DNA from 2 places in the Rhizobium sp. 05L419 genome. Region 2 is predicted to be linked to the other one. Evidence: predicted binding sites of a transcription regulator. Region 2 holds the regulator's gene; the other holds the start of a gene.
The links. The regulator LexA, encoded in region 2, represses DNA repair genes until DNA is damaged. The targets are predictions, from matches to a motif close to TGTTCNNNNTGTGTTCNG.
Positions count from the first base shown of each region.

Region 1: AC1DMK_RS19115 (ATP-dependent helicase) is a predicted target of LexA. The motif match lies at 3,102-3,119, and genes of this name have one in related genera.

Region 1 is NZ_JBFTOF010000015.1:87,376-94,779, forward strand. It holds gene pepT (peptidase T) at 29-1,261, shown strand; gene AC1DMK_RS19110 (ABC-F family ATP-binding cassette domain-containing protein) at 1,326-2,948, opposite strand; gene AC1DMK_RS19115 (ATP-dependent helicase) at 3,166-5,229, shown strand; gene AC1DMK_RS19120 (anti-sigma factor family protein) at 5,400-6,197, opposite strand; gene AC1DMK_RS19125 (RNA polymerase sigma factor) at 6,194-6,799, opposite strand; gene AC1DMK_RS19130 (tetratricopeptide repeat protein) at 6,847-7,392, opposite strand.
Region 2 is NZ_JBFTOF010000001.1:159,289-166,692, reverse strand. It holds gene gltA (citrate synthase) at 1-580, opposite strand, end outside; gene AC1DMK_RS00855 (ComEC/Rec2 family competence protein) at 1,701-1,838, shown strand; gene lexA (transcriptional repressor LexA) at 1,998-2,720, opposite strand; gene AC1DMK_RS00845 (VOC family protein) at 2,923-3,804, shown strand; gene kdsA (3-deoxy-8-phosphooctulonate synthase) at 3,801-4,646, shown strand; gene eno (phosphopyruvate hydratase) at 4,788-6,062, shown strand; gene AC1DMK_RS00830 (FtsB family cell division protein) at 6,201-6,521, shown strand; gene pdhA (pyruvate dehydrogenase (acetyl-transferring) E1 component subunit alpha) at 6,668-7,404, shown strand, end outside.

The DNA.
Region 1 (7,404 bases), on a different contig from region 2:
GGTTGACGCACAAGAACTGGACGGGCCCATGACCGACACTGTTACCGATCGTTTCCTTCGCTATGTCGTTATCGACACGCAGTCGGACGCAAAGTCACCGACACAACCCTCGACCGACAAGCAGAAGAATCTTGGCCGTGTGCTGGTCGAGGAACTGCTGGCGATCGGCCTTTCGGATGCGCATCTCGACGAGCATGGCTACATCTATGCGACCATTCCATCCAACGTCGACAAGCCGGTGCCGGTCATCTGCTTCTGCTCGCACATGGATACGGCACCTGACTTCAGCGGGACGGACGTCAAGCCGCAGATCGTGCGGAACTACGGCGGCGGCGACATCCAGCTTGCCGGCGATCCGCAACAAATCATCCGCGTCGTCGATCATCCCGCGCTCGAGGATCAGATCGGCAACGACCTCGTCACTACGGATGGCACGACGCTGCTCGGCGCCGACGACAAGGCCGGCATTGCCGAGATCATGACGGCAGCGCAGTTCCTTGTTGCCAATCCCGAGATCAAGCATGGGACGATCAAGATCCTGTTCACGCCGGATGAGGAAATCGGCCGCGGGGTCGACAAGGTCGATCTGGCCAAGCTCGGCGCGCAGTTCGCCTACACCATGGACGGCTCAACGGCCGGCCACATAGAGGACGAGACATTCTCGGCGGATGGCGTGGAGATTAATATCCAGGGCGTCGCCATCCATCCGGGCTTTGCCATCGGCAAGATGGAGAACGCCATCAAGATAGCCGGCGGGATAATCGACCGGCTGCCGAGGGATGTCGCTCCGGAGACGACATCGGGCACGGAAGGCTTCGTGCATCCGACCGGCGTGACCGGTTCGATGGAAAAGGCAGCCATCGGCCTGATCGTCCGCGACTTCAGCGATGATGGCCTCGCTACCAAGGAAGCCATGCTCGAGGCGATCGTGAAGGAGGTCATGGCTGGCTATCCCGGCTCGACCTACACCTTCGACGTGACGCAGCAGTATCGGAACATGAAGGTGGTGCTCGACCGCCATCCGGAGATTGTCGACCACGCCGTGGAGGCCATACGGCGCGCCGGCATGGAGCCGGTGCGCGGCAGCATCCGCGGCGGCACCGACGGGTCGCGGCTGTCGTTCATGGGCCTGCCCTGCCCCAATATCTTCGCTGGCGGCCACGCCTTCCACTCGCCGCTCGAATGGGTCAGCCGGCAGGACATGGAAAAAGCAGTAAAGACGATCGTCGAGCTGGCCAGGGTCTGGGAAGAGCGCGCCTGAGCGCGCGCCTTTCCGCGAGGTTTGCCGGGTCTCGCGGCCCGGCAAACATCCGTAGCGTCAACACTCAGCCGCGCAGGCCGGGCGCTTCCTGGCCGGTGCGTTCCACGTATTCGGTGTAGCCGCCGCCATATTGCTGGATGCCATCCGGCGTCAGTTCCAGGACGCGGTTCGACAGGGCCGCCAGGAAATGGCGGTCGTGCGAGACGAAGAGCATGGTGCCTTCGTACTGCGACAGCGCCTTGATCAGCATTTCCTTCGTGTCGAGATCCAGATGGTTGGTCGGCTCGTCGAGCACCAGCAGGTTGGGCGGGTCGAAGAGCATCTTGGCCATGACCAGCCGCGCCTTCTCGCCGCCCGACAGCACGCGGCACCTCTTTTCCACGTCGTCGCCGGAAAAGCCGAAGCAGCCTGCCAGTGCGCGCAAGGGCGCCTGACCGGCCTGCGGGAAGGAATCCTCCAGCCACTCTAGCACCGTGCGTTCGCCATCGAGGAGATCCATCGCGTGCTGGGCGAAGTAGCCCATCTTGACGCTGGCGCCTAGGGCGACGCTACCCTGATCGGGCTCCGCAGAGCCTGCCACCAGCTTCAGCAGGGTCGACTTGCCGGCGCCATTGATGCCCATGATGCACCAGCGCTCCTTGCGGCGGACCATGAAGTCCAGGCCTTCGTAGATGGTCCGGCTGCCGTATTTCTTGTGCACGTTCTTCAGGTTGATCACGTCTTCGCCGGAACGAGGTGCCGGAAGGAAGTCGAACGCGACGGTCTGACGGCGCTTGGGCGGCTCGACGCGGTCGATCTTCTCCAGCTTTTTCACACGGCTCTGCACCTGTGACGCGTGCGAGGCGCGCGCCTTGAAGCGCTCGATGAACTTGATTTCCTTGGCGAGCATCGCCTGCTGGCGCTCGAACTGCGCCTGCTGCTGCTTCTCGTTTTGAGCCCGCTGCTGCTCATAGAAGCCATAGTCGCCGGAGTAGCTGTTTAGCGAACCGCCGTCGATCTCGATGATCTTGCTGACGATGCGGTTCATGAATTCGCGGTCGTGCGAGGTCATCAACAGCGCGCCGTCATAGGTCTTCAGGAATTCTTCCAGCCAGATGAGGCTTTCGAGATCCAGATGGTTGCTCGGTTCGTCGAGCAGCATGACATCGGGGCGCATGAGGAGAATGCGGCCCAGCGCCACGCGCATCTTCCAGCCGCCCGAAAGCGCGCCGACGTCGCCGTCCATCATCTCCTGGGTGAAGCTCAAGCCGGCCAGCACTTCGCGCGCCCGGCCCTCCAGCGCGTAGCCGTCCAGCTCCTCGTAGCGGGCCTGGACTTCGCCGTAGCGCTCGATGATCCGGTCCATTTCGTCCAGTTTGTCAGGGTCGACCATCTCCGCCTCGAGCTCGCGCAGCTCGGCAGCCACGACACTCACGGGGCCTGCGCCCTCCATGACTTCGGCAACGGCGCTGCGGCCTTCCATCTCGCCGACGTCCTGATTGAAGTAGCCGATCGTGACGCCTTTTTCGCCGGAGACCTGGCCCTCGTCGGGCTGCTCCTGACCGGTGATCATGCGGAAGAGTGTCGTCTTGCCGGCGCCGTTCGGACCGACAAGGCCGATCTTCTCGCCCTTGTTGAGCGCTGCCGAGGCCTCGATGAAGAGGATACGGTGGCTGTTCTGCTTGCTGATATTTTCTATACGGATCATATGCGGATGAGGTCCAAAACACGTTTTCGGCGCCCTTATGCCATGCAACGCAGGGCCTGTCGCCCGTTTTCCGCACTGCACCAAACGAATGCCGCCGCGACTTTCCCGTCGCTGCAGTCCCGCGGGCCTTCCAAAGAATCGCCAGCACTGGTACGTTCCACGTTTGTTCCGAGTCGCCGTTTGCGCGGCGATCTCGATGCGAAAGGCTGAAGAACTGATGCAGGCCGCGGCCTATCTTGAAAAACTGAACGAGCAGCAACGTTTGGCCGTTGTACACGGTGTGGGCAAAGAAGACTCTGGCGGACCGCTGCTGATCATTGCGGGCGCGGGATCGGGCAAGACCAATACGCTGGCGCACCGGGTCGCGCATCTGATCGTCAACGGCGCCGATCCGCGCCGCATCCTGCTCATGACGTTTTCGCGCCGTGCCGCCTCGGAAATGTCGCGCCGCGTCGAGCGCATCTGCAAGCAGGTGCTCGGCGCCCAGTCGGCCGTGATGACCGATGCGCTGAGCTGGGCCGGTACTTTCCATGGCATTGGCGCGCGCCTCCTCAGGATCTATGCCGAGCAGATCGGGTTGAACGTGGATTTCACCATCCATGATCGCGAGGATGGCGCCGACCTGATGAACATCGTCCGGCACGAGCTTGGCTTCTCCAAGACCGAGAGCCGATTTCCGACCAAGGGCACCTGCCTTTCGATATATTCGCGCACGGTGAATTCCGAAACGCCGCTGAACGAGGTCTTGAAGACCTGGTATCCCTGGGTTTCCAGCTGGGAACCGCAGTTGAGGGAGCTGTTTGCAGCCTATGTCGAGGCCAAGCAGGCGCAGAACGTTCTCGACTACGACGACCTGCTTTTGTACTGGGCGCAGATGGTTGGCGATGCCGAGCTTGCAGACGACATTGGCCAGCGTTTCGACCATATCATGGTGGATGAATATCAGGATACCAACAGGCTGCAATCGTCGGTCCTGATCGCGCTGAAGCCCAGCGGACGCGGACTGACTGTCGTTGGCGACGACGCGCAATCGATCTATTCGTTCCGTGCAGCGACCATCCGCAACATCCTCGATTTTCCCAAGACCTTTTCGCCGCCGGCCGACATCATCACACTCGACCGGAACTACCGTTCGACGACAACGATCCTGGCGGCGGCCAACGGGGTCATCGACCTGGCGCGCGAACGCTTCACCAAGAACCTGTGGACGGACAGGCAATCGGCCGAGCGGCCGAAGCTTCTGACCGTGAAGGACGAGAACGATCAGGCGGGATACATCGTCGAGCAGGTTCTCGCCAATCGCGAGGTCGGCATGACGCTGAAGCAGCAGGCAGTGCTCTTCCGCACGTCGAGCCACAGCGGCCCGCTTGAGGTGGAGCTGACACGGCGGAATATTCCTTTCGTCAAGTTCGGCGGGCTGAAATTCCTGGACTCGGCGCATGTGAAGGACATGCTGGCGGTCCTTCGCTTCGCGCAGAACCCGCGCGATCGGGTGTCGGGCTTCAGACTGCTGCAGATGCTGCCGGGGATCGGACCGCAGACTGCGGGCAAGATCCTCGATACGATCGCTGCCGATCCCGAGCCGCTGATGGCGCTCGCGGAGATTCCGCCGCCGGCGAAGACAGGCGAGAGCTGGCCCGCGCTGGTCCAACTGCTGGAAGGGCTGCGCAAGTCGGGTGGGCAGTGGCCGGAGGAAATCGCGCTGGCTCGGGAATGGTACGAGCCGCATCTCGACCGTATCCACGAGGATGCGGACACCCGCAAGGCCGACCTGCTGCAGCTCGAGCAGGTTGCGTCCGGCTACGCCAACCGCGAACGCTTCCTCACGGAACTGACGCTGGACCCGCCGGATGCGACGAGCGATCAGGCGGGTGTGCCGCTTCTCGATGAAGACTATCTCATTCTCTCGACCATCCACTCCGCCAAGGGGCAGGAATGGCGGGCCGTCTTCATGCTCAACGTCGTGGACGGCTGCATCCCCTCCGACCTCGCAGTTGGAACGACCCACGAGATCGAGGAGGAACGCCGCCTTCTCTACGTCGGCATGACGAGGGCAAAGGACAGCCTCACGTTGATCACCCCGCAACGCTTCTTCACCAGCGGCCAGCACGGCCAGGGTGACCGGCACGTCTATGCCTCGCGCACCCGGTTCATCCCCGTGACGCTGCTGCAATATTTCGAGACTGCCGCCTGGCCGATCGTCAGCGCGTCGGCGTCCGAGCGAAGCACCAAGCAGATCCGTGTTGATGTCGGCGCGCGCATGCGCACCATGTGGCGATGACGGTGTGCACTCGTTTGATGGGCCTGACGGCTGATGCCGCACCGTGCGGCGCCCTTACTCTCCCCGCGGGGAGAGGGGGAGCAAGGCTGTTGGCATCGCCACACATCCCTTCTCCTTTCGGGGAGACGGTGCCCGAAGGGCGGATGAGGGGCTGCGTGCCACCTCACCGGTCAAACCGCCAATCGCGCCCTGACATCCTCGACAATCGCCTGCATCCGGTCGAGCGGCGCGTGGCCGATCAGCATGAAAGCGTGCGATGGGTTCGACCAGTAGACAACGTTCATGCCCTTGCGGCCCTCGACCTCAGGCGGCTTTGCGCCGTCGTCGGAGCGAACGATGCAGAGCGCCATCGGGCCGCTTTCCGGATCGAGATAGGCGATCTGGGCCAGCGGCTTGTCGTCGTATTGCAACAACAGGGCCCGCTTGAAATCGACACCCGGCAGGGTGATCGTTTCCGGCGCAAGCGAAAGGCCAAGCTTTCCCCCAGGAATGGCAAGCTGCGCGGCCTGCGCCTCGCGCGACGGCACGGGACCGGCCAGCGTATCGGGCGTGTAGAGTGCGATGTACTCGGCAACGGCCGCGCGCCACTCGCTGCTCTCGTCCCTGGCGACCAGGCGTCGTTGGAGGCCCATGAAGGTGCGGTCCACGACCACGCCGGCAACAAGGCAGGCTGCGAGGGCACCGAGAAAGCCTCGACGGCTGGTGCGGACCGGTATCGGAGTCGGCTTTGCCTCAACGGACAGGGCCTCAAGCATCGCTTCCAACTCCGCCTTCGGCGCAGCCTCAAGCAGCGGCTTGAAGGCTTGCCCGAAGGGAAGGCTGCTGCGCGACAGGAACGTCAGCCTTGCCGCCACGCGCTCGTCGGCATCAAGGATCGCCTCGACGCGCGCGGCTTCATCCGGTGGCAACTCGCCATCGATATAGGCCGTCAGCTGTTCGTCGGTGAGGAATATGCTTTCGTTGCTCATAGTGCCCCCTCCTCCGAAACGTTGCCGGAGAGCTTTGCGCGCGCGGCGGCAAGACGGCTCATCACGGTCCCGATCGGTATCTCCAATACGCTTGCCACCTCCCGATAGGACAGGCCTTCGACATAGGCCAGGAATACAGCCGCGCGTTGCGCATCGGGGAGCGCGTTCACGAGCCTCAAAACCTGGTTTGCCATGACGTGCATTTCCGTCTCATGGGCGCCGTCGAACACCAGCACCTCGTCGGCATCGACGAAGCCCTGACCCTGGCGCACGCGCCGGGAACGGACTTCGTTGAGCCAGATCGAATGCAAGATCGAAAGAAGCCAGCGATCAACGCGCGTACCAGCCTCGAATTGTGCCGAACGCTCGAGGGCTCGCACGCATGTCTGCTGCACCAGATCGTCGGCCACGTCGCGGCGATGCGACAGCACAAGACCGTAGCGCCAGAGCCGCGACAGGTTTTCCGTCAGGCCGCGCTTTATATCCACTTCGCTTGCGATGGCCGCCTCCGCCACGGGTTTTGCAATGGAACCCGCCGGACTGGCCTGCGGGTTCCGCGTTGCGCGACTATAGGCAGGAAATTTGGTGTAGGCGACCGGCATTGGAAAATCCCTCCTCAAGAGCGCCTCAACCTCCCGTCCATGGTCCGTCAGATCTTCGAAGGATCGGCGATGGCTTCGTTGAGGTCCTGATATTCCTCGCACCCGGTGCCGCAGATCGTCTTGATCGTATTCAGTTGATCCTTGGCGAGATCGATGCGTCCTTTGACGACGTAGGCCTCGCCGAGATACTCGCGGACCTTGGCGTATTGGGGATCGAGCTCGACAGACTTGAGATAGTAGGAGATGCCCTCGTCCGTGCGCCCGAGCTTGCGTGTGGCATAACCGCGGTAATTCAGAGCCTCGGCAGTATTCTGATTTTTCAACGTGTCGAGCATGGCAAGCGCTTCGTCATAACGGCCGGCCTTGGCCAGCGAATACGCGTATTCGGTACGGTTTTCGTCCGTCACGTTCGCACTCGCCTGCCTGACGCATTTCTGGGTCTTCTTGTCATACATCTGCCCCTTCTTGCAGACCGGTGTGGTGGCGCCGCCGCCGTCTCCCCCGCCCACAGCGAAAGCTGGCGCCGACATGGTCACAGCGGCAATGACGCCACCAAATAGGATGGATGCAATCCGAACAGTTGCAGTCGTCATGGAATATCTCCT
Region 2 (7,404 bases):
AGTCCAGGTCGTTCTTGGGATAAACGAAGGGCTGGCCGACATGGTACTTGAAGGCCATGGCAGCAAGCGTCGGCATCTTGGCGATCATGCGCAGGCTGGCGACCATACGCTGATGCGGATCGGTGATATCGGTCGAGTCGTGATAGAAGGCCGACAGTGCGCCGACACAGCCGCACATGACAGCCATCGGATGCGCATCGCGGCGGAAGCCGGTGAAGAAGCGCGACATCTGCTCGTGCACCATCGTGTGGTGCGTAACGCGGTAGTCGAAGTCCTTCTTCTGCGCCGCGGTCGGCAGCTCGCCGTAGAGCAGGAGGTAGCAGACTTCAAGGAAGTCGCCATGCTCGGCCAGCTGCTCGATCGGATAACCGCGATGGAGCAGGACGCCCTCGTCGCCATCGATGTAGGTAATTTTCGATTCACAAGACGCGGTCGAGGTGAAACCAGGATCGTACGTGAAGGAAGCCGTGTTTTTGTAGAGGGCGCCGATATCGATGACGTCAGGGCCGATCGTGCCGCTTTTCACGGCGAGGTCGACCGACTTGTCACCAAGTTTCAGTGTTGCGCTTCGATCCGTCATTGTGATCCTCCAAACTGGCGGGTGGCGCCATAAAAGCGCCATAGGGTTAAGCGTCGTCTGCGATAGCTATATGATCGCGCGGTTAATGCCAAGTTCTCTCGACGCCATTTTGTGCATCGCAGTATCAACTTTTAAGCAGCGCAGCGATGCCCGCCGCGCATAGCGGAAGCCGATGATTATCCTTGTCTTTTCCGCGTTCCGATTTCTCTTCGGAATTCAATCGATTATTGTTACCTGAAGCGTCGGAAGCCTGCATTCTGGTTGCGGGTAAGGGTGGCTTGCGGGTGCGGACGCATGCCGGAGTCGAAAACGATCGAAGCGGGGTCGGCAGCGTCGGAGGCGGCGCGCCCGCAAAATTTCTGCGCTCTTCCTGACGAGGACGGCCGTGCCATAAGGATACGGCCCGCGCAGACGCAATCCGCTTCTCGCTGGACGGCAAGAACCGAACGCGCCACTCGCAGATATGACGCCGCCGGGCGCAGCCTCGCGCTGGGCGAGGAACTCGATCACGGACGGTACTCCCCTGATCTCGCCGGTCTTTCTGGGAGCAGGCGCGGTCGCGTGGTTCAAGTTCGATTCCGACGTTGCTTCGACGCGGCTCGCGGCACGGTTCGTCGTTCTGCTCTTGGTCATGCTGGCGGCCGGGATCCGGCGCATGATCGTCCGGCGAGCCGCTCTGGCCGGCTTGCTGTGCGTGATCGTCGCCGGCAGCCCATCTGGAAACCCGGCGCGCGGGAACGGTGATCCTGGATTCCGTCGTGACGACCACGCTGACTGGGCGCGTCGAGCGTCGGGAAGGGAACGACAAGGGCCGATGGCGCTACATCGTGGGCGTGACCGAGACAAATGCTTCGAGGGTGAGGCGTGCGCCGACGCACGTGTCCCTGGTCGCGCACGGCTGCGCGCCGCTGGAAGTCGGTGCCTGGCTTACAAGGCGCGTCCGGCTGATGCCGCCGGCGGGGCCTGCACTTCCAGGCCTGAACGACTTGCCTTCTCCGCCCACTTCGACGGGGAGGGCGTCAATGGTTTCTCTCTACGCAGAATGAGGCAATGGAGTGGCTCTACCGGCTAAGGAGCGGCATCGGCGATCGTATCCGATCAATCCTGCCGGGCGATAGAGGTGTCTTTTGCGGCATCGCTGGTAACAGATGAACGACGCGCCATCTCTCCGGAAACGACCGAGGCGCAACGCCAGTCCGCACTCGCCCATATCGTTGAGATTTCCGGTCTGAACATGGCGCTCTCGGCCGGCATCTGATTTGTCGGGCTGCGGTCGCCGTCCGGGCTCTTCCCAGCCTTCGCGCAGGCCTATCCGGCAAAGTAGATCGCAGCATCAGGTGCGCTTCTGGCGTTGCGGCCTATTGGCTCATTTCGGGCTTTGCCGTCTCCGCCGAGCGCGCTTTCATCATGATGGCAATCAGTGATAGCGGCGGATGAGGCCGACAAGCTTGCCCTGCACCTTGACGCGGTCAGGCCCGAAGATGCGCGTTTCATAGGCGGGGTTCGCGGCTTCGAGCGCGATCGAGGCACCCTTGCGCCGAAAGCGCTTCAGTGTCGCCTCCTCGTCATCGACAAGCGCGACGACGATATCACCCGGATTTGCTGTGCTGCCGTTGCGGATGATGACAGTGTCGCCGTCGAAGATACCGGCATCGATCATGGAGTCGCCCTTGACCTCCAGCGCATAGTGTTCGCCCGAACCAAGCATGTCGGCTGGAACCACGATGTCATGGGTATTGTTCTGGATGGCTGAAATCGGAACACCTGCTGCGATGCGTCCCATGACAGGCACGGAGGCCGAATTGCCGTTATCGGCACTGGGAGCCGGCTTCGGTGCGGCGGGCGCGACCATCTGCGGCTTTCCGAGGCTGCCCTCGATGACGCTCGGCGAGAACCCACGTCGCGGTTGAAGGCTCGGATTGTACGCTTCCGGGAGCTTGATGACTTCGAGTGCGCGGGCTCGATTGGGCAGTCGGCGAATGAACCCCCGCTCTTCGAGCGCCGTAATCAGCCGGTGGATGCCCGATTTCGACGCAAGGTTCAGCGCATCCTTCATTTCATCGAAGGAAGGGGGGACACCGGACTCCTTCATTCGCTCGTGAATGAATAAAAGAAGTTCCTGTTGCTTGCGTGTGAGCATCGAAGTCAACCCCAGAGTCGTGAAACAAAGCCAGAACAGACACTATATGTTCCATATGTGTTCCGCAAGTACCTAAATTTTCGTAAAACTTGGCTCCGATTTGTCGCGTTTTTACACTTCATTCGACGTATGCCGCTGAGGCCTCTTGCATTGTCGTGCAAGCCAGCGCACATCATTCGCGAATTTCGGAAGAGGATTTGCCATGAGTGAAGCCCGTCCGCTGGACCATGTTGTCCTGCCTGTCGCCAATGTCGGCCTGGCGCGCGAACGCCTTGGCAAGCTCGGTTTCACCGTGGCGGCCGATGCGCGCCACCCGTTTGGTACAGAAAACGCCTGCATCTTCTTCGCCGACAAAACATATCTCGAGCCGCTCGCAATCGCGAGTGCGGATGCGTATGAGGCGTCGATCAAGAAGGGCAACGTCTTTACAGCGCGCGATCGCGCCTTCCGCTTCCGGTGCGGCGAGAACGGCCTCTCGGCAGTCGTCCTGGCAACGACGGATGCCGATCGCGACCACGCCCGTTTCCATGCCGACAGGATAAGCGGCGGCGAGATGCTGCAGTTTGAACGTCCGATGAAGATGCCCGATGGATCCGAGACGACCGCGGCTTTTAGGCTCGCCTTCGCCGCGGACCTTCGTGCACCCGATTTCTTTCTCTTCACCTGCCAGCGGATCAATGCACTTCCTCCAGACCGAAAGACGCTGGAAACGCATACCAACGGCGTGACCGGGATCGCCGAGATCGTGCTCGCCGCGCCGGACCCGAAGGCGTTCGGCCTGTTCCTGCGCTTTTCCTCTTCGGCGCCGTTGGTCCGGGACGAAGCGTTTGGCATTAGCCTTGCCACGCCCAATGTTCGCATCAGCATTCTTTCGCCGGATGGACTGAATGCCTATTTCGATCTCGCCGCGCCCGGCACCGATCGCGGCCTGCGCGGCGTTGCCATCGTGTTCAAGGTCGGCGATCTCGCCGTGACAGAAGCGCATTTGGCTGCTAACGGGATCACCTACACGCGCAAGAACAATCGAATTCTGGTAAAGGCAGCGTCCGGGCAGGGCGCGCTCTTTGCCTTCGAGGAGAAGTGATGAGCCAGACAAACTCCGAAGTCGCAGTTGGCGAGGGTGCCGGCGCGGTTGTATTTTCGAATAGCGGCAAACTGTCCCTGATCGCCGGCCCCTGTCAGATGGAGAGCCGCGATCATGCGTTCATGGTCGCCGGCGTACTCAAGGAACTCTGCGACAAGCTCGGCATCGGACTGGTCTACAAGTCCTCCTTCGACAAGGCAAACCGCACCTCGCTTTCAGCACAACGCGGCATCGGCTTGCAGACGGCGCTTGAAGTCTTCGCCGATCTCAAGAAGGAATACGGCTTTCCCGTTCTGACCGACATCCACACGGAAGAGCAGTGCGCCGAAGTGTCGACCGTTGTAGATATTCTGCAGATACCGGCTTTCCTCAGCCGCCAGACGGATCTTTTGGTCGCTGCCGCCAGGACCGGCCGCGCGATCAACGTCAAGAAGGGGCAGTTTCTGGCGCCCTGGGATATGAAGAACGTTCTCAACAAGCTGAATTCGACCGGCAATCCGAACATTCTGCTATGCGAGCGCGGCGCCTCCTTCGGCTACAACACGCTGGTTTCCGATATGCGTTCGCTGCCGATCATGGCGGCCATGGGCGCGCCTGTGGTTTTCGATGCGACCCATTCGGTCCAGCAGCCTGGCGGACAGGGAGGCTCCAGCGGCGGCCAGCGCGAATTCGTCGAAACGCTGGCACGCGCGGCCGTTGCCGTCGGCGTTGCAGGTGTGTTCGTCGAGACGCATGAAGATCCCGACAACGCGCCGTCGGACGGTCCGAACATGGTCTTTCTCAAGGATATGCCGCGCCTTCTCGAAAAGCTGCTGGCCTTCGATGCGATCGCCAAGAACTGACGTTCAAAAGACTGACATGATCGTGTAATAGGGCACGCACGACGATCGTCATTGAGGACGCGCAAACCGCGATTGTAATTTGCGCGTCTTCGACTAAGACGAATTTCAAACGATTTATCCACCCTCGAGCAGGAAGAGCCGATGACCGCAATTACCGATATTATCGCCCGCGAGATTCTCGACAGCCGTGGCAACCCCACCGTCGAAGTCGACGTCTATCTTGAAGATGGCAGCATGGGCCGAGCGGCGGTTCCGTCGGGCGCTTCGACAGGCGCGCACGAAGCCGTCGAAGTTCGCGACGGCGGAAAGCGCTATCTCGGCAAGGGTGTCGAAAAGGCCGTCGAGGCCGTCAACACGGAAATCTTCGACGCAATCGGCGGCATCGATGCCGAAAACCAGATCCAGATCGACAATCTGATGATCGAGCTGGACGGTACGCCGAACAAGTCCCGCCTCGGCGCAAACGCCATCCTCGGCGTTTCGCTCGCCGTCGCAAAGGCTGCAGCCGAAGCCTCCGGCCTGCCGCTCTACCGCTACGTTGGCGGCGCCAGCGCGCACCTGCTGCCGGTCCCGATGATGAACATCATCAACGGCGGCGCGCATGCCGACAACCCGATCGACTTCCAGGAGTTCATGATCCTGCCAGTCGGCGCCGATTCGATCCGCGAAGCGGTCCGCATGGGTTCGGAAGTCTTCCACGTCCTCAAGAAGGAATTGTCGGCGCAGGGCCACAACACCAATGTCGGCGACGAAGGCGGCTTCGCACCGGGCCTGAAGAGCGCGCCTGAGGCGCTCGATTTCATCATGAAGTCGATCGAGAAGGCCGGCTACAAGCCGGGCGACGACATCTCGCTTGGCCTCGACTGCGCATCGACCGAATTCTTCAAGGACGGCAAGTACGTTCTCGAAGGCGAAGGCCGGACGCTTGAGCCGGGCGCCATGGCCGAATACCTGGCAGAACTCGCAGCCAAGTACCCGATCATCTCGATCGAGGATGGCATGGCGGAAGACGACTGGGACGGCTGGAAGGCCCTGACCGATCTGGCCGGCAAGAAGGTTCAACTGGTCGGCGACGATCTTTTCGTCACCAACTCCGCGCGCCTGCGCGACGGCATCCGCATGGGCGTTGCCAACTCGATTCTCGTCAAGGTCAACCAGATCGGCTCGCTGACGGAAACGCTGGACGCCGTCAATACCGCGCACAAGGCAGCCTACACCGCCGTCATGTCGCACCGTTCGGGCGAAACCGAAGACTCGACGATCGCCGATCTCGCGGTTGCCACCAACTGCGGTCAGATCAAGACCGGCTCGCTGTCGCGCTCGGACCGCCTCGCAAAGTACAACCAGCTGATCCGCATCGAAGAGGGGCTCGGCCCGCAGGCTCGCTACGCCGGCCGTTCGATCATCCGCGGTTAATTCCGTCTGATTTCAAACATTTGGAACCCGCGCCCGTCCGGCGCGGGTTTTTTGTTGTGCGACGTTCATAGTCAACGGACGGTTAATCTCTCATCGGTAGTCTCACTCGCAAAGGTAATGCGTTTCGAGAATGCGTGTATGTGGACAAAGCACCATAAGAAGAAAAAGATCGGCCGGTTCGTCGTTCCGGCCATGGCGGTCGCCTTTCTTTCCTATTTCGGCTACCATTGCATCCATGGCGATTACGGCCTGCGCGCAACCGAAGTGTTCGAGCGCCAACGTGTCGCGCGGGAGAGGGAGCTGGCGGTTCTGAAGGGCAAGCGCGAGCATCTTGAAAATCAGGTCGCGCTGTTGAGTGATGGTTCGATGGACAAAGATATGCTGGACGAGAAAGCGCGTCTGCAGCTGAATTTCTCGCGTGCCGACGAGGTCGTCATATTCAATCATTATTCGAATTAACCAAATACAGGTTAATTGAAATAAGTGTAGATTTATCAATAATTTAACGCAGAATATGAGCCATGCATTTATGGCATTGCTGTGGCGAAATTTCTTCCCTATGGTACGCGCCACCTAAGAACCGATAAACCCATAGGGAGGGTTGAATGGCGCCGCGAAAAAACGCGACCGTTTCCAGCCGCAAAACCAGCGCGAAACCTGCACGCAAAGAATCGAACGGAGGTGCCATTGCCGACTTCGATCGCGATGAGGAGCTGAAGGCCTATCGCGAGATGCTTCTCATCCGCCGCTTCGAGGAGAAGGCGGGTCAGCTTTACGGCATGGGCTTCATCGGCGGTTTCTGTCATCTCTACATTGGCCAGGAAGCTGTCGTCGTTGGCATGCAGATGGCCCAAAAGGAAGGCGATCAGGTCATTACGGCCTATCGTGACCATGGTCATATGCTGGCCACCGGCATGAGCGCCCGTGGCGTCATGGCGGAACTTACCGGACGCATCAGCGGCTATTCCCGAGGCAAGGGCGGCTCGATGCACATGTTCTCCAAGGAGAAGCATTTCTACGGCGGTCACGGTATCGTTGGTGCCCAGGTGTCTCTCGGCACGGGTCTGGCTTTCGCCAATCGCTACCGCGGTAACGACAGCGTTTCGATTGCATATTTTGGCGACGGTGCCGCCAACCAGGGCCAGGTTTACGAGAGCTTCAACATGGCTGCTCTCTGGAAGCTGCCGATCATCTACATCGTCGAGAACAACCGCTACGCCATGGGTACGTCGACAGCGCGCGCCACGGCTCAGTCGAACTACTCGCTACGCGGCTCGGGCTTCGGTATTCCCGGCATTCAGGTCGACGGCATGGATGTTCGCGCCGTAAAGGCGGCGGCCGA